4 regions of the Azospirillum sp. UENF 312511 genome follow, and region 2 is predicted to be linked to each of the others. Evidence: riboswitches for the same ligand, from Rfam matches in the RefSeq annotation. Region 2 holds a riboswitch; each other region holds the start of a gene.
What was found. Region 2 has a riboswitch for thiamine pyrophosphate ahead of thiC (phosphomethylpyrimidine synthase ThiC). Riboswitches for the same ligand answer to the same signal wherever they lie in the genome.
Positions count from the first base shown of each region.

Region 1: it holds a riboswitch for thiamine pyrophosphate, as region 2 does, so the genes downstream of both, ACWPN7_RS13040 (ABC transporter substrate-binding protein) here and thiC (phosphomethylpyrimidine synthase ThiC) in region 2, are expected to answer to the same signal.
Region 3: it holds a riboswitch for thiamine pyrophosphate, as region 2 does, so the genes downstream of both, ACWPN7_RS00840 (LuxE/PaaK family acyltransferase) here and thiC (phosphomethylpyrimidine synthase ThiC) in region 2, are expected to answer to the same signal.
Region 4: it holds a riboswitch for thiamine pyrophosphate, as region 2 does, so the genes downstream of both, thiO (glycine oxidase ThiO) here and thiC (phosphomethylpyrimidine synthase ThiC) in region 2, are expected to answer to the same signal.

Region 1 is NZ_JBSNCG010000003.1:348,957-355,971, forward strand. Features, by position in the region: gene ACWPN7_RS13025 (ABC transporter ATP-binding protein) at 1-493, opposite strand, end outside; gene ACWPN7_RS13030 (branched-chain amino acid ABC transporter ATP-binding protein/permease) at 493-2,160, opposite strand; gene ACWPN7_RS13035 (branched-chain amino acid ABC transporter permease) at 2,225-3,109, opposite strand; gene ACWPN7_RS13040 (ABC transporter substrate-binding protein) at 3,117-4,271, opposite strand; TPP riboswitch at 4,341-4,438, opposite strand; gene ACWPN7_RS13045 (STAS domain-containing protein) at 4,600-4,977, shown strand; gene ACWPN7_RS13050 (DMT family transporter) at 4,982-5,878, opposite strand; gene ACWPN7_RS13055 (phytoene desaturase family protein) at 6,109-7,015, shown strand, end outside.
Region 2 is NZ_JBSNCG010000003.1:84,212-91,226, reverse strand. Features, by position in the region: gene sucD (succinate--CoA ligase subunit alpha) at 1-62, shown strand, start outside; gene ACWPN7_RS11740 (LysR family transcriptional regulator) at 333-1,220, opposite strand; gene ACWPN7_RS11735 (MFS transporter) at 1,325-2,527, shown strand; gene oxlT (oxalate/formate MFS antiporter) at 2,981-4,243, shown strand; gene ACWPN7_RS11725 (hypothetical protein) at 4,315-4,503, opposite strand; TPP riboswitch at 4,708-4,820, shown strand; gene thiC (phosphomethylpyrimidine synthase ThiC) at 4,937-6,778, shown strand; gene oxlT (oxalate/formate MFS antiporter) at 6,864-7,015, opposite strand, start outside.
Region 3 is NZ_JBSNCG010000001.1:168,336-175,350, forward strand. Features, by position in the region: gene ACWPN7_RS00825 (ABC transporter permease) at 1-502, opposite strand, end outside; gene ACWPN7_RS00830 (ABC transporter ATP-binding protein) at 502-1,275, opposite strand; gene ACWPN7_RS00835 (acyl-CoA reductase) at 1,287-2,750, opposite strand; gene ACWPN7_RS00840 (LuxE/PaaK family acyltransferase) at 2,735-3,826, opposite strand; TPP riboswitch at 3,903-4,032, opposite strand; gene ACWPN7_RS00845 (class I SAM-dependent methyltransferase) at 4,265-4,840, opposite strand; gene ACWPN7_RS00850 (acetylornithine deacetylase/succinyl-diaminopimelate desuccinylase family protein) at 4,886-6,169, opposite strand; gene ACWPN7_RS00855 (formate dehydrogenase subunit gamma) at 6,244-7,015, opposite strand, start outside.
Region 4 is NZ_JBSNCG010000002.1:394,890-401,904, forward strand. Features, by position in the region: gene ACWPN7_RS10195 (hypothetical protein) at 1-175, shown strand, start outside; gene lipB (lipoyl(octanoyl) transferase LipB) at 179-910, opposite strand; tRNA gene ACWPN7_RS10205 (tRNA-Leu) at 1,036-1,122, shown strand; gene ACWPN7_RS10210 (STAS domain-containing protein) at 1,242-1,544, opposite strand; gene mgtE (magnesium transporter) at 1,842-3,281, shown strand; TPP riboswitch at 3,328-3,431, shown strand; gene thiO (glycine oxidase ThiO) at 3,423-4,592, shown strand; gene thiS (sulfur carrier protein ThiS) at 4,589-4,798, shown strand; gene ACWPN7_RS10230 (thiazole synthase) at 4,845-5,615, shown strand; gene ACWPN7_RS10235 (PaaI family thioesterase) at 5,666-6,109, shown strand; gene ACWPN7_RS10240 (hypothetical protein) at 6,148-6,621, shown strand; gene ACWPN7_RS10245 (NnrU family protein) at 6,668-7,015, shown strand, end outside.

The DNA of each region.
Region 1 (7,015 bases), 260 kb from region 2:
GCGACGGCTCGTCGAGCAGCAGGACCCGCGGGCGGCCCATCAGCGCGCGCCCCACCGCCAGCATCTGCTGCTGCCCGCCGGACAGGCGCCACGCCCGTTCCTCCGCCTTGCCCTCCAACGCCGGGAACAGGGCGAAGACGCGCTCCAGGTCGCACGCGCGCTCGGTCCGGCCCAGCCAGCTCGCCACCTCCAGATTGTCGCGCACGCTCATGCCGGGGAAGACGCGCCGCCCCTCCGGCACATAGCCCAGGCCGCGGCGCACCCGCCGTTCCGGGGCGAGGGCGCCGATCTCCTCGCCCGCCAGCCGGACCCGCCCGCCCGTCGCCGGGACGAGGCCGAGGATGGCCTTCAGCAGCGTGGATTTGCCCGCCCCGTTGGCGCCCAGCAGGGCCACCGCCTCCCCGGCCGCCACGGACAGCGACAGCCGGTCCACCGCCACCGCCCCGCCATAGCCGGCGGTCAGCCCTTCCACGCGCAAGAGAGGTTCGCTCATCACGCCCCCTCCCCCAGATAGGCGGCGACCACGGCGGGATCGTTGCGCACCCCCTCCGGCGGGCCGGCGTAGAGCGGGCGGCCCTGGTCCAGGCACAGCACATGGCCGGCGAGCGGCAGCAGGAAGCCCATGTCGTGCTCCACCACCAGCAGCGCGGTGCCGGTGGCGGCGATGGCGCGCAGGTGACCGGCCAGTTCCGCCTTCTCCCCGTCGGTCAGCCCCGCCGCCGGCTCGTCGAGCAGCAGTACGGCGGGCTGGCGGGCCAGCGCGCGGGCCAGTTCCACCCGGCGGCGCAGCGCCGCGGGCAGTCCGGCACAGGGCTTCCCAGCGAGGTCCGCTGCGCCCAGCCGCTCCAGCGCCCATAGGGCGTGGGCCTCGGCCTGGGCGATCGAGCCGTCGCGCTCCAGCCGCGCCGCGGCCACGGCGGCCAGGACGCTCGCGCCCTCCGGCAGGCTCACCGCCTGGAAGGTGCGGGCGATCCCGGCGCGGGCGATGCGGTCGGGCCGCTGTCCAGCCAGGTTCTTCCCACCCATCAGCACCCGCCCGCCGTCCGGCGTCTCCAGGCCGGAGATCAGGTTGACCAGCGTCGTCTTGCCGGAACCGTTGGGGCCGATCAGCCCGGTGATGGTCCCGGCCTCCAGCGTCAGCGACACGCCGTCCACCGCCCGCACCCCGCCGAAACCCTTGGTCAGCCCTTCCACCCGCAGCAGGGGACCGGTCGGGATGACCATCTCCGGAGGTGCGGTGGGCTTGGGCAACGGCGCCGGGCGGGACGGGAACAGCCGGTCAAGCAGCCCAGTCAGCCCGTGCGGCGCCAGCACGATGGTGGCGAGCAGCGCCACGCCATAGACGATCAGATAGCTGCGCTCCAGGAAGCGGAACCACTCCGGCAGGTGGAGCAGCAGCACCGCCCCCAGGATCGCCCCGACCACCCGCCCCCGCCCGCCGACCACGGCGATGGTGAGGACGGAGACCATGACCGGAAATTCCAGCACCTCCGGCGAGACGACGCGCTGGGTGTGCACCGCCAAGGCGCCCGCCGCCCCGGCATAGACGGCGCTCAGCGCGAAAGCGGCCAGCCGCAGCCCGCCGACGTCCAGCCCCAGCGTGCCCGCGGCCAGCGGGTCGTCGCGCACCAGCGTCAGCGCCCGCCCCCAGCGCCCGCGCGCCAATCTCCAGGCGAGCAACCCGCCCAGCGCCACGAAGCCCCAGACCACCGCCGCCAGCGGCACGCCGCGCGGCACCGCCCAACCGAACAGGACGATGCCCGGCACCCCCGGCAATCCGTTGGCGCCGCCGGTCAGGCCGGGGCTGTTGACCGCCAGCAGATGGACAACCTGCGCGATGCCCAGCGTCGCCAGCGCGAAGTAATGGGATTCCAGCCGCAGCACCGGCAGTCCGACCAGCAGGGCCAGCAGCAGCGGCACCAGCAGCGACACCGGGAAGGTCGCGGCGAAGCCCCACCCCCACTGGCTGCCCAGGATGCCGGTGGCGTAGGCCCCGATTCCGAAGAAGGCGCCATGGGCCAGCGACAGCGCGCCGCCCAGCCCGAACACGATCTGGAACCCGATGGCGGCCAGCGCGTACACCCCCGCCACGGTCAACACGCGCAGCCCGTAGGGCGACGCGTACAGCAGCGCGTACGCCAGCAGCACCGCAAGCATCATTCCCTCCCCCGCCCAGCGGGGGAGGGTCAGGGTGGGGGCCAGCGCCCACAACTTGCACACGCCCTTACGCACGGCGCCGCGCCGCCTCCCCGAACAGCCCCTGTGGACGGGCCACCAGGATGACCAGCAGCGTGGCGTAGAGCAGCCCCAGCGCCACCGGATAGGACAGCACCGACGACACCCCCACCTCGAACAGCGCGATCAGCAGCGCGCCGGCCACCGCCCCGGGGACCGAGCCCCAGCCGCCGATGGTCACGGCAATGTAGGCCTTGAGGATCAGGTCGCCGCCCGCCGTCGGCGTGACGAAGTAGCGGTTGGCAAGCAGCAGCCCCGCCGCCCCGGCGAAGGCGGTGCCGAGCGCGAAGGTGATCAGGATCATCGCCGTCACCGGCACGCCGCAGGCCCGCGCCATCTCCGGGTCCTGGGCCGTGGCGCGCAGGCGCCGGCCGAGCTGGGTCCGCCCGAACAGCCATTGCTGCCCGGCGATGAGCAGAGCGGCAACGGCGATGATCGCCAGCGACTGCTCCGCCACCACCAAGCCACCGAGGTCGAGCGTCCCCCCGCTCAGCAGCGGCGGGGCCGCCCGCGGTTCCGGCCCGAACAGGGCGGAGGCGCCGTTCTGCAGGATGATGCCCGCCGCGATCGTGCTGATGAAGACCGCCACCGGTGGGCGGCGCCGCAGCGGCAGATAGGCCGCAGCCGCCAGCAGCAGCCCCAGCCCGGCCATCAGCACCAGCACCACCGGCAGCAGGAGCAGCCCGGGCAGCGGCAGATACCCCGGCAGATGCGGCGCCAGCGCCACGCCGAGCAGCCCGCCGGCCATCACGAGATCGCCCTGCGCGAAATTCACCGCCGCGGTGGCGTTCAGCACCAGCACGAAGCCCAGCGCGACCAGCGCGTAGGCCGCGCCCAGGGCGAGGCCGTTGACGAGAAGCTGCAGGGTGATCAAGGCCCGCTCACTTCACCGCGCCGGTCACCACACCGGTCAGGTTGTCGTAGCGCTTGGCGATCGCCGGCACCCGTGAGGCGCCGTCGTAGCAAACGATCACCGCGGAATGCGCCATGTTGCCCTTGCCGTCCGACCGGTAGGTCATGGCGAGGCCCTGGTGGGTCCCGCCGGACAAAGTCTTGCGCACCGCCTCCGCGCTGTCCGCGCCGCCCTGCACAGCCGCCAGCACCATGCGGATGCCGTCATACTGGCCGAGCGCGAAGGCGTCCGGCTCCGCGTTGAAGGCGGCGCGGTAGGCGGCGGTGAAGGCCTCCACCTCTGGGTTGCCGCCGGAGATCGGCGAGGCCGCCGTCTCGGCGCAGACGCCCTTCAGCTCGGCCGGCTCCAGAAGCGCCGCGGTGCTCGGCTGGTGCATGGCGGAGCCGGCGACGATCGGCACCGCCACCCCGTTGGCTGCCGCCTGCCGGATGAACAGGGCGGTCGGGCCGGAATGCAGGTGCAGCACCAGCACGTCGGGCTTGGCGGCCAGCGCCTTTGTCAGGACCGCCAGCAGATCCTTGGCGGCAGGGTCCACCCCCTCCTCGAACACCGGCTCGACGCCGAGCTTCTTGAAGGCCTGCTCCAGATGGGCCTTGCCGCTCTGCCCGTAGGCCGTCGTCTGGTAGATCACCGCCGGGCGCTTCTTGCCCAACTCCTCCGTCACGTACCGGGCGTGGGCCTCCTTGGTCACGGCGTCGCCGGGGAAGAAGCGGAAGACCCAGGGGTTGCCCTGCTCGGTGATGCTCGCCGTGCCGGAGACCGTGACCAGCGGAATGCCGTAATCCTGGGCCAGCGGCAGCATCGCCAGCATCTGCGTGCCCAGCATGCTGGCCGCCACCGCCGTGACCTTGCCGCCTGCCGCGCGCTCCAGCGCCGTGACCGCAGCCTCCGGCGAGGTGCCGGTGTCGATCACCTCCGACCGCACCGCGACACCCGCGGGCGCGTCCTTCAGCGCCAGGACGGCGCCGTTGCGCTGGCTCGTCCCCTCCAGCGACAGGAAGCCGGTCAACGGCACCAGCACGGGGACCGAGGCCTCGCCCGCCCGCGCCGCGCCGGGCAGGAGCGACGACGAAAAGGCCGCCGTAAAGACCGTTGCCGAGAGGATGGAAAGGAAGCGCCGCATGGATGTGTCTCCTCCTGCCCGGCGAAGAACCGCGCGAGGACGAGGAGGCCAGGGGTGTAGCGGCGGCACAGCCTCGAACGCTTGGCTCCCTTCGCTGGCATGACCCAGATCAGGTTCGATGGGTGTGGTCTCAGCCCGCCTTGCGGCAGGCACCCCAGCCGTTCGTGTGCACAGTGTGAGCCCGGCGCGCGGCTGTCAAGCGGCGGCCCGGCGCCTTTTCACAATTTCGCAACGCAACAGACACCGGAGAGTCGCGCTTCCCGTGGTTCCTTCCGCCGCCCCCGGCCCGCGCCGGACCGTTGCCCCAACCGGAAAGTCGTCACGAAGCATGCGGCCCACCCCGTCGCACAGCACCGTCACCCTGCACCCCTTCGCCACGGCGCAGGGCGGACGCGGGCTGCGCACCGTCCTGTCGGGGCGGATCGACCACGCCGCCCTGCCCGGCCTGACGCCGCTGCTCCGCCGCGTCGCGGACGCGCGGGCAGTGACCCTGTGCGTCGATCTGGGGCGGGTGGAGTTCCTCGATTCCTGCGGCATCGGCATTTTGCTGGCGCTCCGCAATGCGGTGCTCGACCACGGCGGCGCCATCGCCTTCGAAAATCACCCGCCGCGGATCCGGCGCGTGCTGGAACGCAGCCGGATCGTCGCCCTGACGGACTCCCCGCGCATCATTGACGGCGGGCTGGCGCTTCCCGCCGCCGCCTGACCCGTCAGTCGCCGCGGCGCAGCGTTTCCCGATAGAGGATGTAGAGCCCGCTGGCGATGATGATCCCGGCACCGGCCAGCACCGTGGGGGTCGGCACGTCGCCGAAGACCAGGAAGCCGAGCAGGGTCGCCCAGATCATCCCCGTGTATTCGAAGGGCGCCACCACCGCGGCGCGGCCCAGGCGGAAGGCCTGGGTCATCAGCACCTGCGCCGCGCCGCCCAGCGTGCCGACCAGAAGCATCAGCCCCAGGTCGAAGCCGCCCGGCTGCACCCAGTCGGGGATCGCCGCCACGCCGCTTACCACCGTGGTGGTCAGCAGCAGATAGACGACGATGGCCGTGTTGCTTTCCGTCCGCGACAGGCCGCGCACCGCGATCATCGCCAGCGCGTAGAAGAAGGCTGCGGCCACACCGACGAAAATCGGCAGGAGCGGCGCGTCGGCCTCCGGGCGGGCCATCACCACCACGCCACCGAAGCCGACCAGCACCGCCGCCCAACGCCGCCAGCCCACCGGCTCGCCGAGCAGCGGCATGGACAGCGCCGTGATGAACAGCGGCCCGGCGAAGCTCAGCACATAGACCTCGGCCAGCGGCAGATGCTTGAAGGCGTAGAAGAAGCAGCCCATCGACAGCAGCCCGGCCAGCGAACGGAAGACGTGGGCGACCGGGCGCCGTGTGCGCATCCCGCCCCACCCGCTGCGCGCCACCGAGATGCCGCCGACCAGCACCACCGCCACCACCGACCGCGCGAACATGAGCTGCGCCACCGGATAGCCGCTGCTCAAGTATTTGATGAGCGTGTCCATGCCCGCGAACAGGAAGATGGCCAGCACGAAGCAGCCGATGGCACGGCGGGTGTCGTCGCTGGCGGCAGCGGCGGGAAGAGCGGCGGCTTGGGTCATGATTGCACAGTATATGAGCAGCCCGGATGCTGCCCAATGCCGCAACCGCAGGTCTGGCCCGCGCCACATCGCCCGGAGGCCACATTGCCCAGAGAAAGCACCGGCGTTTCACGCTTCGTGAATCGACGTTCGGGCGTTTGGCGAAGCGGCCCCGGCCTTTCGCGGATCGGCGCTGGCCCCGTCCGGTGCCTCGGACAGTCTGGCGGGCGTCACCACCGCAAGGGTCCGCCATGCCGACCGTAGCCTCGCTCACCGCCACACTCGCCACCAAGGTGAAAGCCGCCGCCTGCCGTTTCCTGCCGGAGCGGGTCATTGCCCCGATCCTTGCCCGCCGTCTGGCCGAGCGCGAGCCCCACCCCTGGCCCGCGCCCGCCGTCCTTGGGCAAAAGGACGGTGTCGTCGTGGTGGGCGCCGGCATCGGCGGGCTGACCGCGGCGGCCCTGCTGGCGGAGGCAGGGGTCCGCGTCACCGTCCTGGAAGCGCACGACCGCCCGGGCGGCTATTGCTCCTCCTGGGAGCGCAAGGTCCGGCTGCGCGACGGGACGGTCGGGCGTTTCATCTTCGATGCCGGGGTGCACGACGTCAGCGGCACCCGTCCGGATGGCCCGGTCGGGCATCTGCTGCGCACGGTCGGCGTGGCGGACCGCGTGCGCTGGCAGCCGGTGAACCGTGGCATCGTCCGGGGCGGTGTCTTTGAGCCGCTGCCCGGCGACGCCGAGGGTCTGTCCACCCTGATCGCGCGGGAGCATCCCGACAGCGCCGCCGGGGCCGCTGCCTTTCTGGAGGAGATGCGCGGCGTTTACCGCGACCTCTACCGCGGCTGCGCCGAGACCGGACTTCCCCACATCCCGCGCGACGTCGCAGCGATGCGCGCCTATCCGCTGGAGTGCCCGCAGGCCTTCCGTTGGCAGGACCGCGGCTTTCTGGAGATGCTGGAGCATTACGTGCCCGACGCCGGAGCCCGCGCCCTGCTGTCCAGCCTTACCAACTACCTGTCGGACCGGCCGGAGCGGCTGGGCGCCACCCAGATGGCGCCGATCTTCGGCTACGTCTTCGACGGCGGCGCCTATCCGGAGGGCGGATCGCAACGGCTGGCCGACGCGCTGGTCGAGACGATCCGCGCCAAGGGCGGGGAGG
Region 2 (7,015 bases):
TCGCCGTCGCCGACAGCCCTGCCAGCCTGGGTTCCACCATGCTGAAGGTCTTCAAGGGCTGATCCGTTTTCGTCGCAGTGGTGTTTTCCCCGAAGTGACTGACCGCGCCGGCGACGGCGCGGTCTTCTTTGTTGTGTATTCAAAATGAAATGTGGCTGTTTCCGCAATGTGGAAAGCCATCGGAGAAGCGTTGCGGTGAGTGGTCTGACCAGTCATCTTGGTCTTGCACAGGGTGCTTCACCCTTTGTATCGGGCGGGTTGTTGCTCTGCATTTATGCGAGCCTCTCGAAATCACTGGCCGTGCTGGCAACAGCACGGCCATTTTTTTGCGCTTACCGATCGATCGTCCGGGCGAGGGCGAGGAAGCCGGCGATGTAGTCCACGCTTTCCTCGCCGCGGCGGACGCCGAGATGAATGCTCTTGCCGATCCCCTCGCTCCCCAGCCGCACGCAGCGGACGGGCAGGCCGGCGCCGTCCTCCCGCACCAGCCAGTCCGGCAGGACGGTGACCCCGCGCCGGGCGGCGACGAGCTGGAGCATCAGGTCGGTCAACTCCGCGGTCTTGTGGCGAAGCGGACGGCAGTGGGCGGGGACGAGGAAGCGGGTGTAGACGTCCAGCCGCTCCAGGCTGACCGGGACCGTGATCAGTTCCTCCGCACGCAGGTCTTCGGGCTGCGCCACACCCCGCGCGGCAAGCGGATGCGCGTCATGCACCACGAGGACGAGTTCGTAGTCGAAGACCGGCGTGAACAGGACATCGGCGGCTTCGATGGGGTCGGGCGTGATCAGCAGATCGATTTCGTTGTCGAGCAGCGCGCCCAGGCCGTCGAAGCGGAAGGCGGTGCGGACCTCGAAATCCACGTCCGGCCATTGCGTGAGATAGCGGGCGGTCATCCGCATCAGCCAAGCCTGGCAGGGATGGCATTCCATGCCCACCCGGAACGCCCCGCGGCGGCCCGACGCGAAATCGGCGAGAATCCGTTCGGCGTGCTCGAACTGCGGCAGCAGGCGCTGCGCCAACGCCAGAAGATGCCCGCCGGCCTGGGTGAAGCGGAGGCTCCGCCCTCTCTTCGTCCAGATTTCGACGCCGCAGCGCTCTTGGAATTTGCGCATCGTGTGGCTCAGCGCCGACTGGCTGAGATTCAGGCGTTCGGCGGCGGCGGTGACGCTGCCCGCCCGATCCACCTCCCGGAGGATCGCGAGTATCTGGCGATCAAGCATTCATGACTCCGGCTCATCCAATCATGAAAACATACCACTTCTATTCATGATGGCGGGTCGGTAAGCCTGGGGCAACTGTTACAGAGCCAGTCCCGAGAACCGTCATGAGCCAAGCCGACACCAACTTTTACGCGCACGGGACAGCGAACGTTCTGCGGCTGGCGACCGCGCAGGCGCTGGCCGGCGCCAATGCGGTGGTGGTCTATGCGACGGGCGCCATCGTCGGGAACACGCTGGCTCCCAGCCCGGCGCTGGCCACGCTGCCGCTCTCCGTCTTCGTCGTGGGCATGGCGGTCTGCACCATTCCCGCCGGGGCCATCGCCCGGCGGCATGGGCGGCGCGCCGCCTTCCTGGCGGGGACGGGCTGCGGTGTGCTCGTCGGGCTGCTGTCCGCCCTGGCGGTGATTCTGGGGAGCTTCTGGCTGTTCTGCGCGGCGATGATTCCCGGGGGCGCCTACGCCGCCGTGGTTCTGTCCTTCCGCTTCGCCGCGACCGATTGTGTCGAACCGGAGCGGCGGCCGCGGGCGATGTCGGCCGTGATGGCCGGAGGGGTGTTCGCCGGGGTGATCGGACCGCAGCTCGTCACCGTCACCATGGATGTCTGGCCGCCGCACCTTTTCCTGGCGACCTTCTTCGCCCAGGCCGCCGTGGCAGCACTGTCCGCTCTGGTGCTGGTCGGCGTGCGGCTGCCGATGCCGACCGCGGCGGAAGCCGCCGGGGGACGGCCGCTTGGCGTCATCGCGCGCCAGCCGCGATTCGTCACCGCCGTGCTGTGCGGGGTCGTCTCCTATCTTCTGATGAACTTCATCATGACGGCGGCACCGCTGGCGATGCGGCTGTGCGGCCTGTCCCAGGAGGTGTCCAACCTCGGCCTGCAATGGCATGTGATCGCCATGTACGCCCCGAGCTTCGTCACCGGGCGGCTGGTCGAACGGTTCGGCCCGTCCCGGATCGTGTTCGCCGGCCTGGGCCTGATCGCCGCCTCCGCCGCGGTCGGGCTGGGGGGCATCGACGTGGTGAGTTTCTGGGTCAGCCTGATCCTGCTGGGGGTCGGCTGGAACTTCGGCTTCCTGGGAGCCTCCGCGCTCGTTCTGGAGTGCCACCGTCCGGAGGAGAAGACGCAGGTACAGTCGCTCAACGACTTCATTGTGTTCGGCACGATGGCGGTGGGGTCCTTTGCGTCGGGCGGGCTGCTGGCCGCCTTCGGCTGGGATTCGGTGCTGTGGGTGTCCTTCATTCCGCTGGCGGCGGCCATAGCGGCGCTCGCTGTCACCGCCTCGTCCCGCGCTGCCTCCGCGGCTGCCTGAGGCCGCTCGTCCTCTCCTTTCCGCGACCGCACTGAGCACCATCGGGTCCCGTCCTCAGGGCGGGGCCAACCCTCTCGATTGTCCGGCTTTCGAAAGCCCGAAAAATTTTTGGATGAAAAGGGCAACACGCCAAAAGTTCGTGTTGCCAACAATCATGTCTCTGGCATACCATATGCCGTATCTGGAGCGCCACGAACGCAGGGACGGCGTGACCGGCTCTCCAGCTCATCATTGAACCATGACTCACATCGGCACGGAACAAGGCCGCCCATGACGCGGCGATGCGGACGCTCGCTCGGACGCCGCTCGCCCGCCCAAGGGGACCCTCATGCCCGGTATCAAAGCGTCGCAATCCCACGGGAGGGAATGATGGTTGGATCGACAGAATCCCAGAGGCCAGCTTTTAACAGTTCCGGCGGCTCGCAGGCGCCCATCTCCGAAGGCGCGCGCTGGATGCAGATCGTCGTCGGCATCGTCTGCATGGTCGCCGCGGCCAACATCCAGTACGCCTGGACGCTCTTCGTGCCGGAAATCCAGGCCACCCATGGCTGGACCCGCGCTTCGATCCAGACCGCCTTCACCGTCTTCGTCGTCGTCCAGACCTGGCTGACCCCCATCGAAGGCTACTTCATCGACCGTTACGGCCCCCGCGCCATCGTCGCCTTCGGCGGCGTGATGACCGGCCTCTCCTGGATCATCGACAGCTACGCCGGCTCGCTCGGCATGCTCTATGTCGGTTCGGCCATCGGCGGCATCGGCGTCGGCTGCGTCTACGCCACCTGCGTCAACAGCGCGTTGAAGTGGTTCCCGGACAAGCGCGGCCTTGCCGTCGGCCTGACCGCGGGCGGCTACGGCGCCGGCTCGGCCGTGACGATCCTGCCGATCGCCAACATGATCCACTCCTCGGGCTATCAGGCGACCTTCTTCTGGTTCGGCCTGCTGCAGGGCACGATCATCCTCATCGCCGCCTACTTCCTGCGCGCCCCGCAGAAGGATCAGGTGAAGGCCTCGACCAAGGTCCTGCAGTCCCGCCGCGACTATACGCTCAAGGAAGCGCTGCAGACGCCGGTCTTCTGGGTCATGATGGTCATGTTCATCTGCACCGTCTCGGGCGGTCTGATGGCGGTGGCCCAGCTCGGCGTGATCGCCCACGATCTGGGCGTGAAGGAAGCCCCGATCAGCCTGTTCGGCATCACCATGGCGGCTCTGCCCTTCGCGCTGATGCTCGACCGCGTGATGAACGGCATCTCCCGTCCGCTGTTCGGCTTCGTCTCCGACCACATCGGCCGTGAAGCGACCATGTTCATCGCCTTCACCTTTGAAGGCCTCGGCATCCTGATGCTCAGCCGCTTCGGCCACGACCCGATCATGTTCCTGATCCTGTCGGGTCTGGTGTTCCTGGCCTGGGGCGAAGTGTACAGCCTGTTCAGCGCCACCTCGGCGGACACCTTCGGCACCAAGCATGCGGCGAAGATCTACGGCGTGCTGTACTGCGCCAAGGGCGTCGCGGCCCTGCTGGTCCCGCTGGGCAACCTGCTGATGGAAGCCACCGGCACCTGGGCGACCGTGCTCTACATCTGCGCCACCATGGACCTCATCGCGGCCTTCTGCGCCATCGCGATCCTGCGGCCCATGCTGCGCAAGCACCACGCCCGCAACGCCGAACTCGCCGCCCAGCAGGGTGCGGGTGGGCTGGCGGTGCAGCCCGGCCACTGATTGGCCCGCGAAGTTTCAGTTTCTTGTCTCGAATGACGGCCGCCGCGCGCACCCCGCGCGGCGGCCTTCTTTCATTCCAGGAAGAAGGGACGGTTGTGGCCCTCGCCGGACTGGTTGAAGCGGTCCGACGACCAGAGGCCGTCCGGTTGCTCGTCCTGCGGATCGGAAGTCCACTCGTCGTCCTCCCGCATCAGCAAAGTCAGGCCGTGGCCCATCAGGCCGGCCAGGGCGACGAAGGCGATCATCTGGGATTCGAGCATGGGACAGGCTCCGGGCACTCGGGAGGGGGCGTTGCTTCTTGTTGTTGTGATGCAGCATAGGGGGCCGGCTCAGGCTGCGCAATAGGATTTTGTATACCAGATAATGGATACCAGAATCGCGCCAATTGTATTGATCGGGTGGGATTCGCCGTGAATCGCGCCTTGAATAGCGTTGACGTGGGTGGGGCGGATGGTTCAGCATGGCGACGTTCCAAGGGGAGCCCCATAGCACGGGGCTGAGATGATGCCGTAAGGCGCCGAACCCTTTGAACCTGATCCGGGTCGTACCGGCGTAGGGACAGGAACAAACGGGCCATGGTCACGCGCATCCCCATTGCGCACCCCTCCATGGGGACCGCTCCGGTCGTCCGTTCTGCCGCTCCGTCACACCCGGGTCTCCAACGATCCTATGTGCGATGGAGATCCACAGCAGATGCCCGACACTCTTCCCCCCGCTTCCCAGAAGGCCGCGCCGTCCGACCATTTCTCGGTGACGACCGGCCCGCTGCCGTCGTCCAGCAAGGTCCATGTGGCCGGGGAGCGCTTCCCCGACCTGCGCGTGGCGATGCGCGACATCCATGTCGGCGGCGGCGAGCCACCGGTGCGCGTCTACGACACCTCCGGCCCCTACAGCGATCCCGCCGTGCAGACCGACATCCGCCGCGGCTTGGCCGAACTGCGCCGCTCCTGGATCGAGGCCCGCGGCGACGTCGAGGCCTATGAGGGCCGCGAGGTCCGTCCGGAGGACGACGGGCTGCGCGTCGGCGAGACGCGCGCCGTGCCCGTCTTCGACCGCGCCGGGCGCCGTCCGCTGCGCGGCAAGCCGGGCCGGGCGGTCACGCAGATGGCCTATGCCCGAGCCGGCATCGTCACGCCGGAGATGGAATACATCGCCGTTCGCGAGAATCTGGGCCGCCAGCGGCTGGCCGAGGCGGCGGCGCGGGATGGTGACGACTTCGGCGCCTCCATCCCCGACCATGTGACCCCGGAGTTCGTCCGCGACGAGGTGGCGCGCGGGCGGGCGATCATCCCGTCCAACATCAACCACCCCGAATCGGAGCCGATGATCATCGGCCGCAACTTCCTCACCAAGATCAACGCGAACATCGGCAACTCCGCCGTCGCGTCCTCGGTGGGGGAGGAGGTCGACAAGATGGTCTGGTCGATCCGCTGGGGCGCCGACACCGTGATGGACCTGTCCACCGGCCGCAACATCCACACCACCCGCGAATGGATCCTGCGCAACAGCCCTGTTCCGATCGGCACCGTGCCGATCTACCAGGCGCTGGAGAAGGTCGGCGGCAAGGCCGAGGACCTGACCTGGGAGATCTTCCGCGACACGCTGATCGAGCAGGCGGAGCAGGGGGTGGACTATTTCACCATCCACGCCGGCATCCGTCTGGCGCACATCCCGCTGACCGCCAAGCGCACCACGGGCATCGTGTCGCGCGGCGGCTCGATCATGGCGAAATGGTGCCTGTCCCACCACCGCGAGAGCTTCCTCTACGAGCGGTTCGAGGAGATCTGCGAGATCATGAAGGCGTACGACGTCGCCTTCTCGCTGGGTGACGGGCTGCGCCCCGGCTCCATCGCCGACGCCAACGACGCCGCCCAGTTCGCCGAGCTGGAGACGCTGGGCGAACTGACCAAGATCGCCTGGAAGCACGACGTGCAGGTGATGATCGAGGGGCCGGGCCATGTGCCCATGCACAAGATCAAGGCCAACGTCGACAAGCAGCTGGCGCTGTGCGGCGAGGCGCCCTTCTACACGCTCGGGCCGCTGACCACCGACATCGCGCCGGGCTACGACCACATCACCAGCGCCATCGGAGCCGCCATGATCGGCTGGTTCGGCACGGCGATGCTCTGCTATGTCACGCCCAAGGAGCATCTGGGGCTGCCGGACCGCGACGACGTCAAGGTGGGCGTGGTCACCTACAAGATCGCCGCCCACGCCGCCGACCTCGCCAAGGGCCATCCCGGCGCCCAGGAACGCGACGACGCCCTGTCGCGCGCCCGCTTCGAGTTCCGCTGGCGCGACCAGTTCCATCTGTCGCTGGACCCCGAGACGGCAGAGCGCTTCCACGACCAGACCCTTCCGGCGGAGGGGGCGAAGGTCGCGCATTTCTGTTCGATGTGCGGGCCGAAGTTCTGCTCGATGAAGATCACGCAGGAGGTGCGGGAGTACGCCAACTCCGGCATGGCCGAGATGTCGGAGAGCTTCCGCGCCAAGGGCGGGGAGATTTATTTGGAGGAGGGGCAGGCGGCGGACTGACCTCCCGAATCGAAAAGGGGACGCCCTCACGGGCGCCCCCTCGCTTCGGCTCCTTCCCCAAGCGGGGGGAAAGGGGAAAAGAGCGTCAGGGTGTTGCCGTCACGCTCCGGCCGCTGCGCGCGTCCAGCGACCCGGCGGCCATGCGGTTGCGCATCGGGCGCAGGACGAACAGCGCCAGCACGGCGGCCAGCGCGTTGACCGCGGCGGCCAGCAGGAAGACCGCGTGCCAGCTTCCCG
Region 3 (7,015 bases), on a different contig from region 2:
AGGGAATCTTGAGGCGCAGCAGGGTTTGCAGGCGCGTCGCCCGCAGCATCCGGAACAGCTCCCGCTTGTTGGGATCGACCTGCTGAAGGCCAGTCATGGTGTTTTCCAGCAGCGGGAAGAAGCAGATCAGCGCCGTGATGACGACGGTGGAGGTCATGCCGAAGCCGAACCAGACGATGAACAGCGGCCCCAGCGCCAGCTTCGGCACCACTTGGCTGGCCAGGATGTAGGGGTAGAACAGGCGGCGCAGCACCGGCACCTCGGCCAGCAGCACCCCGGCGAGGAAGCCCACGGTGCAGCCGGCGGCGAGGCCCATCGCCATCTCCGCCGTGGTGACCCAGAGATGCGGCAGCAGGTATCCCCCGGCCAGCCCGTCCCACAGCGTGCGCAGCACCGCCGAGGGCAGCGGCACGACCAGCGCCGACACCTTCGCCACCCGGCAATAGACCTCCCACCCCGCCAGCAGCAGGACGAGCAGCAGGGCGGAGGCGGCACGGACCATCACGACGCGCGCTCCAGCGCCACGCCGCTGTCGGTCTTGCCGTCCATGGCGTGACGAAGCTCCAGGCACAGGGCGTTGAAGCGGGGGCTGTAGCGGACGTCGCGCCCGCGCGGGCGGGCCAGCGGCACCGGCAGGGCGTGGCGCAATTGCCCACCCTCCATCACCGCCACCCGGTCGGCCAGATAGACCGCCTCCGCGATGTCGTGGGTGACGAACAGCACCGTCGTGCGGTGCCGGGCGCAGAGTTTCAGCAGGTCGTCCTGCAACTCCTCCCGCGTGATGGCGTCGAGCGCGGCGAAGGGCTCATCGAGCAGGAGCAGCGGCGGCTCGGTGACCAGCGCGCGGGCAAGCGCGACGCGGCTCTGCTGCCCGCCCGACAGTTGGCTGGGGTAGCGCCCTTCGAGCCCGGACAGTCCGACGAGCTCCAGCAGCTCCTCCGCCTTGCGGCGGTCCGCCGGCTGCGGACGACGCGTCAGCGACACCGGAAGCAGCAGGTTGTCGAGCACCGTCCGCCACTCCAGCAGCGTCGGCGCCTGGAAGACGAAACCGACCTGGGCGCCCGGCCCCTGCACCGGCTGCCCCTGGATGCGGACGGCTCCGGTCGAGGGGGCCAGCAGCCCGGCGACCAGCTTCAGCAGGGTCGTCTTGCCGCAGCCGCTGCGCCCGACCAGCGCGTGGAACTCGCCCTCCCCGATGGCCCAGTCGATGCGGTCCAGGATGGTGCCGCCGCTCGGGACGCCGTAGCCGGCCTGTTCGATGCTGACGAAGGGCATGGCCGGGCGCCTCAATCCGTGTAGGGGGCGAAGGTGTCCGCCGCCCGTTCCGCCGATCCTTCGATCTCGGTCATGGTGACGAGGTCCAGCAGGTTGAACCGCCCGTCATGGTGCCATCCCGCCTCCGGCGCGGTCATGCGGCCGAGCGCGCAGAGGCGCGTCACACCCACGGCCCCCAGCGCCCCGGCGAGCGCGAACAGCTCCTCCGGCGCGGCGGCGATGCCCACGGTCTGGAGGAAGGCGCGGTAGGGCGCCAGCCCCGGCACCGCGTCGGCCAGCCGGTCCACCGCCACCACCGTCACCGTGCGGTTCAGCCCGCAAGGACTCAGGCCGTCCGCCGCGTCGGTGTAGGCGACCGCCCAGCTTCCCGCCGGATCGCCGAGCAGGGCGCGGCTGGCGTCGGCAAAGCCCTTCGTCTCCTCCGCGTTGCGCCAGGACGCGACGCTGCCCGCCTCGCCCATCGACAGGGGACGGCGCGGGAACTTGCTGCCCAGCGCGTCCAGCTCGTGCGCCAGATAGCCGGCGAATTCGCGCGGCGACACCCGCCCGCCGCGCTCCACGAAAAAAGTCTGGGGCGAGTAGCAGCCCTGCTGGTCGTAGCGCGCCACGTCGTAGGCCGCCTGCCGCGCCACCGCCCCCGCCTTCCCGGCGTCGAGCGCGGAGCGGGCGACCATGCCGAAGCTGATCTTGTGGCCGTAGGGCAGGAAGCGCGCGGTGATCGGCACCCGCGCCCGGATGGCCTCCAGCGCGTCGTTGCCGCCATAGGCGACCACCGTGTCGGCGCGGCCCAGCCACGCGCGCTCCGCCGCTTCGTCGCCGCCCTTCCACCAGACGATGGCGATGCAGTCGGCCAGCTCCGGGTCGATCTCCGCCAGGATCTGCGCGAACCAGCCGGCGAACAGCGGCTCGGCGCTCGGCAGCTTGCCGACCGTGCCGGCCTTGACCAGCAGGCCGGAGATCAGGCTCCACAGCGGCAGGCCCGGCACGTTGCCCGCCCAGACATGCAGCAGCAGTTCCGGCCCGAAGGCGTGGGCGAAGCCGCCCTTGGGCATCGGCTGGAAATCGTCGAGCACCGCCGGGTTGGCGAAATCCTCGGTGATGAACTTCCGCAGCTCCGGCCCGCGGAAGGTTTTCAGATAGCCGGTCAGACCCAGCCGGACCATCTCGGCGTCGTAGCCGGTGACCAGCGGCAGCAGACGTTCCGCCTTCTGCCGCCAGGGATTGTCGCGGTTGAGCAGCCGGGCGACGGCGCGGTCGATGGTGGCGGCGATTTCCGCGACGGTGCGGTGTCTCAGATAGGTCCGCGCGTTCGTCCGCACCCGCGTTGCCAATTCAGCGACCTGTGCCTCGCTCAGCACCGGCACCGCCACGTCGAGCGTCTCGGCACCGCGCCGGAAGGTCAGCGTCCGCCAGTCCACCGCGTCGGCGGACAACCCCGGCAGATGCCCGGCGCGCTCCATCAAGCCAACGGCCATGGGGCCCGCGCCGCTTTGAGGAAGTCCTCGACCGCCATGGAGCAGCCCTTGGCATCCGCCCCGTCCGCCCGGCCGAGAAGCTGGAAGCCGCCGTCCACCTCCACCCCCGCATCCTCGGTCAGGATGGCCGAGGCGCAGTTGAAATGGGCCAGATCGTGATGGACCAGAACGCCGACGCTGCCGTGCGGCACCTCCTGCCCGGTCAGCGGGTTGATGACCCGGCTGCGGATCCAGTGCGGGCCGGACTTCACCGACGGGCAGGCCTCGTTGCCGTCGTCGTAGAACTGGGTGCTCAGCTCGGTCATGCCGTACATGTTGATGCACAGCCGGCGCGGCACGCCGAAGGTGGCGGACAGGCGGCCGTAGAACTCCTCCGCCGCCATCTCGCGCGACTGGCCCTTGAAGCCGCCGGTGTCGAGGATGCGGCTGCCCGCCGGCAGGGCGAAGCTCCGCCCCCGCTCGGCCAGCGCGTCCATCAGATGCACGACGCTGAAGCTCGCCCCCAGCAGGGCGTAGGGTTCACCGGTCGCCTCGGCGCGGGACAGCGCGTCGATGGCCCCGTCCACGTCCAGCCCGGCGTCGGAGACGAAATAGCGGCTCTCCGCGGTCCCGAATTCGCTTTTCGCCAGCGCCAGATAATGGGCGAGCGAGGAGTTGGGCATCGCCTGCTCGGTCGGGAACAGGATGCCCATGCGCAGCCGTTCAAAGTCACCCATGAAGCGGCGGCGGAAATTGACGGTCATCGAGCGGTCGTAGACCGCCAGCGTCGGATGGTGGCTCTTGCCGCGCACGCCCTTGGTGGTGCCGCTGGTCATGAAGACGTGCGGGCACTCCTCCGGCGGGCGTCCGCTCAGCGTCAGGTCCTTGAAGGCGCTGATCGGCACGGCGGGCACGTCGCGCCAGCTCTTCACCGTGCGCAGGGTGCGCGCCCGCTGGGTGGCGAAGCGGCGGTAGGGGGCGTTGGTCTCGAACTGGTGGGCGAAGACGGCCAGCGCCATGCGGTTGAACGCCTCTTCGTCCGCCTCTCCGGCGGCGATGAAGGCCAGCAGCTCTTCGACAAGTCGGGCTTCGGTCACGTCCGGACACACCTTTTGCAGCGCCAACAAACTGTTGCCGGGACAAGCGGTGTCTGGATGGAATGGGGGTACGCCGTGCCGCCCTTCAGTCCCGTCCCTACGCCGGTATGACCCGGATCAGGTTCGATGGGTCACCGCGTTGTCCGGATGAAAGCGCCGGACCGGCGGAGTCTCAGCCTCCTAGCGAGGCCCCCCAGGGAACACTTTGCAAGCTAAGGGACCGGCCCCCGCCCGTCAAGGAGGTCGGGTTCGAGGGTAGGGTGATCGCATTTGAAATCCCCTCTCCCCTCCGGGGAGAGGGTTAGGGTGAGGGGGTTGCGCTTGTGCCGGACGAACCGCCTTGCGCAACCCCCTCACCGGCCCTACGGGCCACCCTCTCCCCAGGGGGAGAGGGCTATGAAAGTCAAATGCGATTGCCCTGGTTCAGGGAGGTCGGGTTCAGGCGGCGGCCTTCACCACCTCCAAGACCATGGCGATCTCGTCGATGACGTTGTTCTGGCTCTCCATCGCCTCCATCACCTCCTGGTTCGTGACTTCTCCGGACGCCAGCTTGTGGTGCCAGCGCGGAGTCGGGGCGTAGGTGATCGACAGCGTACGGAAATCGACGTTCAGATGCATGGCCAGCCGGGTGTTGGGCCAGCCGCGCTCGATGAATTTCCGGTTCTCCTCCATCGAGAACAGGCTCAGCACGTTGGGCGTGATCGGGCGGACGTGGGTCGGGTCGCCGAGATAGCCCTCGCTGCGCGGGTGCGGCACCTTGATGGTGATCCGCGCGCCGTGGCGGCAGACGCGGTACAGCTCCTTCATGATGTTCAGGAAGCCCTCGGTCGTCTGGCCCATATGCTCCAGCGCGTGGATGAGCTGGACGTCGGCGACGCTGCTCTCCTCGAACGGCCAGGGCACGACCTCCAGGTCGGCCACGATGTCCGGCCCAAAGGTGCCGTACTTGTCCACGTTCACGTAACCGGCAAGCCGCGTGTCGCCGCAGCCAAGGTTGAGCTTGAGGTTCGACATCGCGCGCGCTTCCCGCCAGCCGTTGTTGTTGCCACGAACGCGACCCTACACCTCCCGCCGCAACAGCGACAGGGCGGCCATCGCCATCACCTGCGCGGAATGGACCATGTCGTCGATGTCCACATACTCGTCCGGCTGGTGGGCGAGGTCGAGGATGCCGGGGCCGTAGGCGATGCAGTCCTTCAGATGCCCGACCCGCGCGATGTGCTTCTGGTCGTAGGTGCCGGGGGACACCACCTGCGCCGCTGGGCGGCCCAGCACCGTCTCGATGGCCGCCCCCACCGCCCGCACCACCGGCGCGTCGGCGTCGGTCAAGGTGGGCAGGAAGGCCAGCACCTCGCGCAGCTCGTAGTCGAAGCCGGGGCGCTCGCGGCGCAGACCCTCCAGAATGCCGACGATCTCCGCCCGCACCTCCTCCGGGTCCTCCTCGATCAAATAGCGGCGGTCGATGACCATGCGGCAGCGGTCGGGCACCATCGGGCTGGGCAGGCCGCCATGATCCTCCGGCTGGCCGCCGTGGATGGCGTTGATGTTCAGGGTGGACTGCCGCGCCCCTTCCGGGACCACCGGCATGGTCGTGCGCTTGGCGGCCAGCCGGGGAATCAGCTCCGTCTCGATCCGGTGCAGCACGGCGCCCATGTGGCGCACCGCGCAGTTGCCGAGGAAGGGCATGGAGCCGTGGGCGACGCGGCCCTTCGTCTCGATCTCCGCCCACCAGACGCCGCGGTGGCCGATGCACACGCGGTCCACGTTCAGCGGCTCCGGAATGATGACGTGATCGACCCGCGGGCGGGAGAAGTAACCGAGCGTGGCAAGATGCCCGACCCCGCCGTAGCCGCCGGACTCCTCGTCCACCGTGCCGGAGATTTCCAGGGCACCGGGGAAGGGGATGCCCGCCTCCAATATCGCTTCAACGGCGATGATGGAGGCGGCGATCCCGCCCTTCATGTCGCAGGCGCCACGGCCGTAGACGCGCCCATCCTTCACGACGCCATCGAAGGGATCGACCGTCCAGCCTTGGCCGGCGGGCACCACGTCGATGTGGCCGTTGAAATGCACGCAGGGGCCGGGCTCGCGCCCTTCGATGCGGGCGATCACGTTGGTGCGCGGGTAGCGGTCGCTGTCGCCCGGCGCCCCATCCGCCCGCACATACTCCACGGCGAAGCCGCGCCCGGCCAGCCGCCGCCCGAGGAATTCCGCGCAGTCGGTGTAGACGTCGCCGGGCGGGTTCACGGTCGGGATGCGGATCAGGTCGCGGGTCAGCGCGACAAGCTCGTCGCGCCGCTCCGCGATGCGGCGGAACAGCGACTCCCGGTGGTCGAGCGGCATGCCTCCCCCCTACGCACACTTCGTTGCGCGGAAGGATCGGTCATGCCGGCGCGCCTGTCGAGAGGTTCCGCGCCTCACTCCGCCGCATGATGCCGCAGCCGCCCGTCCTCGTTGGTGCGGCCGTTGCGGAGCTGCTCCTCGTACCAGCGGCGGTGATGGTCCTTGGCCCAGTTCTCGTCCACCACGCCGCGGCCCATGGCGTCGAAGGCGCCCTCCATGCCGATGGTGCCGATGTAGATGTGCCCGATGATCAGCGCGATCATCAGCGCGGCCACCACCCCGTGCGCCACATGCAGGATCTGCATGCCGCCGATCCCGGTGACGGCGAAGGGCATCATCAGCAGGAAGCCGGTGAGCGACAGCGCGAAGCCGCCGAACACCACCGCCCAGAAGACGCCCTTCTGGCCGGCGTTGAAGCGCCCGGCCTCGGGATGCTCGCCGGACTTGCTCAGCACGCCGCCCAGCGTCTTCAGCCAGACCAGATCGGCCTTCTCCGGGATGTTGTCGCGCACCCACAGCACGAAGATCATCAGCAGCCCGAGGACGAAAGGCACGCTGAAGAAATTGTGCATGTACTTGCTGGCCTCGGCCAGCATCGTGAAGTTGGGGTGGCCGATCAGCGGGATCAGCAGCATGCGCCCGAAGGTCAGGATCAGCCCGGTCAGCGCCATCAGCAGGAAGCTGACCGCCGTCGTCCAGTGGGCGAAGCGGTCCATGCCGCTGAAGCGCGGCACCGGACGCCCCGACCGGCCGCCGTGGATGCGGATGGTGCCGCGGATCAGGTAGAAGATCGCCAGCACCGCGATCGGCCCCAGGATCAGCGCGCCGGCGATGATCTTCAGCCAG
Region 4 (7,015 bases), on a different contig from region 2:
CGTCGCCTTCGGCCACGGCCTGAACCTGCACGACCCGAAGAAGCAGGCAAACCGCAAGCTGATCTATCTGTTCCGCAACGGCGACAGCACCGGCTGCACCATCGTGTCGATCACCAACGAGGATCTGCGCGTCCTCAACGACGCGCAGGCCGGCGGGGCGCCGCCGAAGCGGTAGAGGTCACTCCTCTGCGGCCGCGCCGCCGAAGACCTCCGCGAAGCTGGCGATCAGGGCGGCGTCCACATCCTCCATGGCGACGAGATGGCCGAGCGCCACGATGGAGGTCACGCCATGCTCGCTGATGCCGCAGGGGACGATGCCGGCAAAGTGCGACAGGTCCGGCTCGACGTTCAGGGCGACACCGTGGAAGCTGACCCAGCGGCGCACCCGCACGCCGATGGCGGCGATCTTGTCCTCCTGGCCGGGGGCGCCGCCGTAAGGCCCCTTGTCCACCCAGATGCCGACACGACCCTCCCGCCGTTCGCCACGGATGTTGAAGGCGGCCAGCGTGCGGATCAGCCACTCCTCCAGATCCTGGACGAAGGCGCGGATGTCGGCGCCGCGCGTCTTCAGGTCGAGCATCACATAGGCCACGCGCTGCCCCGGCCCGTGGTAGGTGAACTGCCCGCCGCGCCCGGCCTGATAGACGGGAAAGCGGCCCGGCTCCAGCAGGTCCTCCTCCCGCGCGCTGGTTCCGGCGGTGTAGAGGGGCGGGTGCTCCAGCAGCCAGACCAGCTCCGGCGCGGTGCCGGCGCGGATGGCTTCGACGCGCGCCTCCATCTCGGCCAGCGCGTCGGGGTAGGGGACGGGCGTGTCGCTGATGCGCCACTCCACCGCCCGCGCCGGGGCGGCGGGAACGGCATCGTCACGGGCATCGGCGAACGGCGGAACGGGGGCGGTGAGGTCGGTCATGCCGACGTTATGAACTTTCTTTGGCAAAAACGCGAGACGCCGCTTGATCGGTCATCGGGGATCTGCTATTCCCCCGCTCCACCCGATGACGGGAGTGATCCCGACGTCGGTTCTACCAGCCTTGTGCGGTCGTGGCGGAATTGGTAGACGCGCAGCGTTGAGGTCGCTGTGGCAGAGATGCCGTGGAAGTTCGAGTCTTCTCGACCGCACCATCCCCCCGAAACGGGGGATTTGGCAAACAAACGAAAAGCCCGCCGGTCCATCGGACCACAGCGGGCTTTTTCGTTTTCGGGCCACCCGATCGGGACCGCCCTTTCCAGGCAATTCCCCCTCAGCGGAACTCCACATACTGGTCGAGTGCGACGCGCCGCATGGTCTGCACGATGTAAGGCTGCGCGTTGTGCACCGTCACCACCCCCTTGGCGTCGCGGCAGCGGTTGGCGAGGACGAACAGCATGCCGATCGCCGCGGAGTCGAGGAAGGTCAGATAGCGCAGGTCCAGCCGCACGTCGGGCCGCGCGCCGATGTCCCAGTCCGCCAGCAGGTCGTGGAACTTGCGGCTGTCGTCGTAGGTGAAACGCCCCGACAGCATGATCCCCTCCTGACCGTCGATGTCGGTGTAGGCGTACTCCATCGTCACATCCGCTGGCCGGTGGTGTCGGTTCTTCTCGGGCTGCGCGAGGTGAAAAGCCCCGCGCGCATTATGGGTGCACGAATTGTGAAGCCTACGCAAGCAATTGCGCGCAGGGCTGGAGGTCCCGAGCCGGCCCGCCGGGCTGGACAAAAGGGCGGCACACCTATATTCGGTGGGCGCCCCGGCGGGAACCCGCAAGGGCTCCCCACCAACCCGCAAACGCCGGTGCGCCATGGTCGGCCGATCGCAGGACCATGCCGTCACGCCGCATTGCCATCGTGAAGGGAGGGTGCCGCCATGCACACCGACCGCCAGGAACCGGATCGTATCCAGGACGATGTGCCGCACCCGGCCGAACGCCCCGACCCGCCCCGCGAGGACGGCGAGGAGGAGCGCGCCTATGGTGTGGAGCCCGAGTTCGTCGAGGAGGTCGTCGAACGGCTGCACGCCGGACGGCGCGACGAGCTGCGGGCCGAGCTGGACACGCTTCATCCCGCCGACATCGCCGACCTGATCGAGCAGCTGGGCCACGATGACCGGGAGTCGCTGATCGGCGTCCTGCGCCCCGACTTCGACGGCGAGGTGCTGAGCTACCTCAACCCAGATCTCCGCGAGGAGATCGTCGAGCTGTTCGAGCCGAAGGAACTGGCCGCCGCCGTCGCGGAGCTGGACACCGACGACGCCGTCGACGTCATCGAGGATCTGGACGAGGACACCCGGCGCGAGGTTTTGGAGAATCTGCCGGCCGCCGACCGCGCGCTGGTCCAGGAGAACCTGACCTACGACGAGTACACCGCCGGCCGCCTGATGCAGCGCGATCTGGTGGCGGTGCCGCAGTTCTGGACGGTGGGCAAGACCATTGACTATGTCCGCGCCGCCACCGACGAGCTGCCGGAGGATTTCTACGACATCTTCGTCGTCGATCCGATGCACCGGGTGGTCGGGGCGGTGCCGCTGTCGCGCCTGCTGCGCCAGAAGCGGTCGGTCCGCATCGCCGATCTGGTGACGGGGGAGGTGGACACCATCCCCGCCACCATGGACCAGGAGGAGGTGGCGAACCTGTTCCGCCAATACGCCCTGGTCTCCGCCCCCGTGGTGGACGCTGGCGGGCGGCTGATCGGCGTCATCACCGTCGACGACGTGGTCCACATCATCGACGAGGAGGCCGAGGACGACATCGGCAAGCTGGGCGGCGTCGGCGACACCTCCATCTACCGCTCGGTTCTGGAAACCTCGCGCTCGCGCATTTCCTGGCTGGGGCTGAACCTGTTCACCGCCTTCGCGGCGGCGGGCGTCATCTCGCTGTTCGAGGCGACCATCGAGCAGATCGTGGCGCTGGCGGTGCTGATGCCGATCACCGCCTCGATGGGCGGCAACGCCGGGACCCAGACCCTGACCGTGGCGGTGCGCGCCCTGGCGACGCGCGAGTTGTCGTCCTCCAACGCGCCCCGCGTGGTGGGCAAGGAGGTTCTGGTCGGGCTGCTCAACGGCGCCGTCTTCGCCACGCTGGTGGGGGCCATCGCCGCGACGTGGTTCGAGCCGATGATCGGCCTCGTGATCGGCTGCGCCATGGTCATCAACCTGTTCGTCGCCGGGCTGTGCGGGGTGCTGATTCCCATCGGGCTGGACCGGCTGGGCGTCGATCCGGCGGTGGCGAGTTCGGTCTTCCTGACCACCATGACCGACGTCATCGGATTCCTGTCCTTCCTGGGGCTGGCGTCGCTTTTGTTGTTGTGACCAACGAAAAGGGGCTTGCCAAAGGCGGCTCTCTTCCGGATGATCCGCGCATTGGCTGGGGTGCCGTGCGGGATGCGCTCGCGCGGCTGAGATCACACCCATCGAACCTGTCTGGATAATGCCAGCGAAGGGAGCCGCCGCATGGTATCCGCGCCCTTATTTCATTCCGATTCCGCAAAGCCCACCGTCGCCGTGGTCGGCGCTGGGGTGATCGGCCTGTCCATCGCCTGGAGGCTGGCCGCCGCCGGCTGCCGGGTGGAGGTCTTCGACCGTGGCGCTGCCGGCCGGGGCGCCAGCCACGCCGCGGGCGGCATGCTCGCCGCCTGCGTGGAGACCGAACCCGGCGAAGAGAGCCTTCTGCCGCTGACCCGCGCCTCGCAGAACCTGTGGCCCGCCTTCGCGGCGGAGCTGGAGGCCGCCTCCGGCATGGCGGTGGACCTGCGCGACGAAGGCACCATGGTCATCGCGCTGAACGCCGACGACGCCGCCAAGGTGCGCTTCCTGCACGATTTCCAGACCAAGCTCGGCCTGCCGGTCGAGTGGTTGAGCGGGGCGGAGGTGCGGCGGCGCGAGCCCTACCTCCAGCCGGGCGTGGCCGGCGCGCTCTTCTGCGCCGGCGACCATCAGGTGGACAACCGCAAGGTCGCCGCCGCCCTGCACGCCGCTGCTTTGCGGGCTGGTGCCGTGGTGCACGAGTATGCAGAGATCGGCCGCATCGAGGTCCGTGGTGGTCGCGCCGTTGGCGTCCAGGTTGGTGACCGGCTGGTCGAGGCCGACCATGTGGTCCTGGCCGCCGGGGCGTGGTCGGGCTGGATAGACGGGCTGTCCCCGGCGGTGCGTCCGCCCGTGCGTCCGGTGAAGGGGCAGATGCTCTGCCTGCGCATGGACGCCCGCCTGCCGCTGCTGCGCCATGTGGTGTGGACCCCCGGCACCTACCTGATCCCGCGGCTGGACGGGCGGCTGTTGGTCGGCGCCACGACGGAGGAGCGCGGATTCGACGACCGGCTGACCGCGGGGGGCCAGTTCGCCCTGCTGGAAGGGGCGTGGCGTGCCCTACCGGGTATCGCCGAACTGCCCATCGAAGAGGCGTGGGCCGGTTTCCGCCCCGGCACCCGCGACGACGCCCCGATCCTCGGCCTCTCGGAGGTGGAGGGGCTGGTCTACGCCACCGGGCACCACCGCAACGGCATCCTGCTGACCCCGGTCACCGCGGATTCGATCGCGCGGCTGATCCTGACCGGGGAGGCTGATCCGGTGATCCGCCCCTTCGCGCTCGACCGCTTCGCCCAGCCCAGAGGAGCCGCGGCATGAGCGCGCGCATCCGCGTCAACGGGCGGGAGGAGGATCTCGCCGCCCCCACCGTCGCCGCCCTGCTGGCCGGGCGGGGAATCGCCGCGGGCACCCGCGGGGTCGCGGTCGCCCTCAACGGCGCCGTCCTGCCGTCCCGCCGCTGGGACGAGACGCCGCTGTCCGCGGGCGACGCCCTGGAGATCATCCGCCCCGTGCAGGGCGGCTGAAATTCTCACCCGCCGGAGCGCGGGTCCGACATTCAAGGAAACACCCATGAACGACACGCTCACCATAGCGGGCCGTGAGTTCCGCTCGCGCCTGTTTCTCGGCACCGCTGGCTATCCGAACCAGCAGGTCATGCTTGACGCGCTGGCGGCCAGCGGCAGCGAACTGGTCACTCTGGCCATCCGCCGCATCAGCCTGGACGGCTATTCGGAAAGCCTCGTCGACGTCATCGGGGACCGCGCCGGACTGCTGCCCAACACCGCCGGCTGCCTGACCGCCAAGGAGGCGGTGCTGACTGCGCAGCTCGCCCGCGAGGCGCTGGATGTGGACTGGATCAAGCTGGAGGTCATCGGCGACCGCGAGCTGCTCTACCCCGACGTCGAGGAGCTGCTGCGCGCGACGGAGGAGCTGGTGGCCGATGGCTTCACCGTTCTGCCCTACTGCAACGACGATCCGGTGACCTGCCGCAAGCTCGCCGATCTGGGTGCTGCGGCGGTGATGCCGCTGGGCGCCTTCATCGGCTCGGGGTTGGGCATCCGCAACCCGCACGCCATCGAGACGATCTGCGCGCGCAGCCCGGTGCCGGTGGTCCTGGACGCCGGAATCGGCACGGCGTCGGACGCCGCGCTGGCGATGGAGCTGGGCTGCGCCGCCGTCCTGCTGAACACTGCGGTGTCGAAGGCGCGCGATCCGGTGCGCATGGCGGCGGCGATGCGCGACGCGGTGGCGGCGGGGCGGGCGGCCCGTCTGGCCGGGCGCATGCCGAAACGGGCCTTCGCGGAGGCGTCGAGCCCGCAGCTCGGCTTGATCGGAACGTAAGGCTGGCGCAGGGTAAGGGCCGCCCGAACACAATCAGAGAGACCCGAGACGTGCCCAAGACCTTCGAACCGCGCGATCCGGACTGGGAGGCGCGCTGCCGCGCCGGCTTCGAACGCCAGCCGATCTGCAAGACGCTGGGGATCGAGCTGACGCGGCTGGAGCCTGGCTTCTGCGAGATGCGCCTGCCGTTCCGCGCCGACCTGACGCAGCAGCACGGCTTCTTCCACGCGGGCATGGTCAGCACGCTGGCCGACAACGCCGGGGGCTACGCCGGCTACACGCTGATGCCGGCGGGCAGCGAGGTCCTGGCGGTGGAGTTCAAGGTCAATCTGATGTCGCCGGCCAAGGGCGAGGTGATGATCGCCCGCGCCCGCGTGTTGAAGCCGGGCCGCACCCTGACCGTCACCAGCGTCGAGATCTCGATGCTCGACGGCGGGGTGGAAAAGGACTGCGCCATCATGCAGCAGACCCTGTTCTGCCAAGCTCCCGCCTGACCCGTCCCAACCCCTTCCATCCGATCCAGGAGGTTCGCATGCCGCTGTCGCGTCTTTTCGGTGCCGCGTTGGTCGCGGGCATCGCCACCATTGCGCTTGCCCAGCCGGCCCTTGCCCAGAAGAAGGAGCCGCCGGCCTGCGGCGCCGTGTCCTTCCGCGCCATCGCCCCCGGCGCGCCGGACGGGGAAACCGACGCCGGCCTCTACAAGTCCCGATTCGGCAAGATCGAGGTGAAGGCCGAGGTCAAGGGCGGGCAGGCCACCAACTACTACATGGTGCTGAACGGCAAGCGCATCGACGCGTCGGCCAACCCGCCCAAGGCCGCCGATTCCTGCCTGAAATCCAAGAGCGTCAAGCTGCCCTACCAGAAGCAGGCGGCGGGCGCCTGCACCGGCAACCGCTTCCGCGTGGTCATCGACCGCTCCGGCAAGCAGCCGGTGGCCCTGTTCTTCGGCCTGCACGGCGACGATTGGGCCTATTGCAGCGGCACGACGCTGGAAAAGGGCGCCTGACGAGGGCGCCTGACGAGGGTTGTAGGACGCGACCGGGAGACCGCTCATGACCGGGACCATTGCCCATCTGTCCGCCGCGGGGCTGTTCCTGCTGCTGACGCATTTCGGCATTTCCAGCACGCCGCTGCGCGCGGCCCTGGTCGGACGGCTGGGCGAGAAGCCCTATCTCGGCCTCTATTCGCTGGTCTCGGCGCTGGCCTTCTGGTGGCTGGTGGCGGCCTACAACGCGGCGCCCCATGTGCCGGTGTGGCCGCCCGTCGGCGGGCTGGCCTGGGTGCCGGTCCTGCTGGTGCCGGTGGCGCTGTTCCTGCTCGTCGCCGGCCTCTCCACCCCGAACCCGACCTCGGTCGGGCAGGAGAGGCTGCTGGCCGGCGACCGGGAGCCGGTCCGCGGC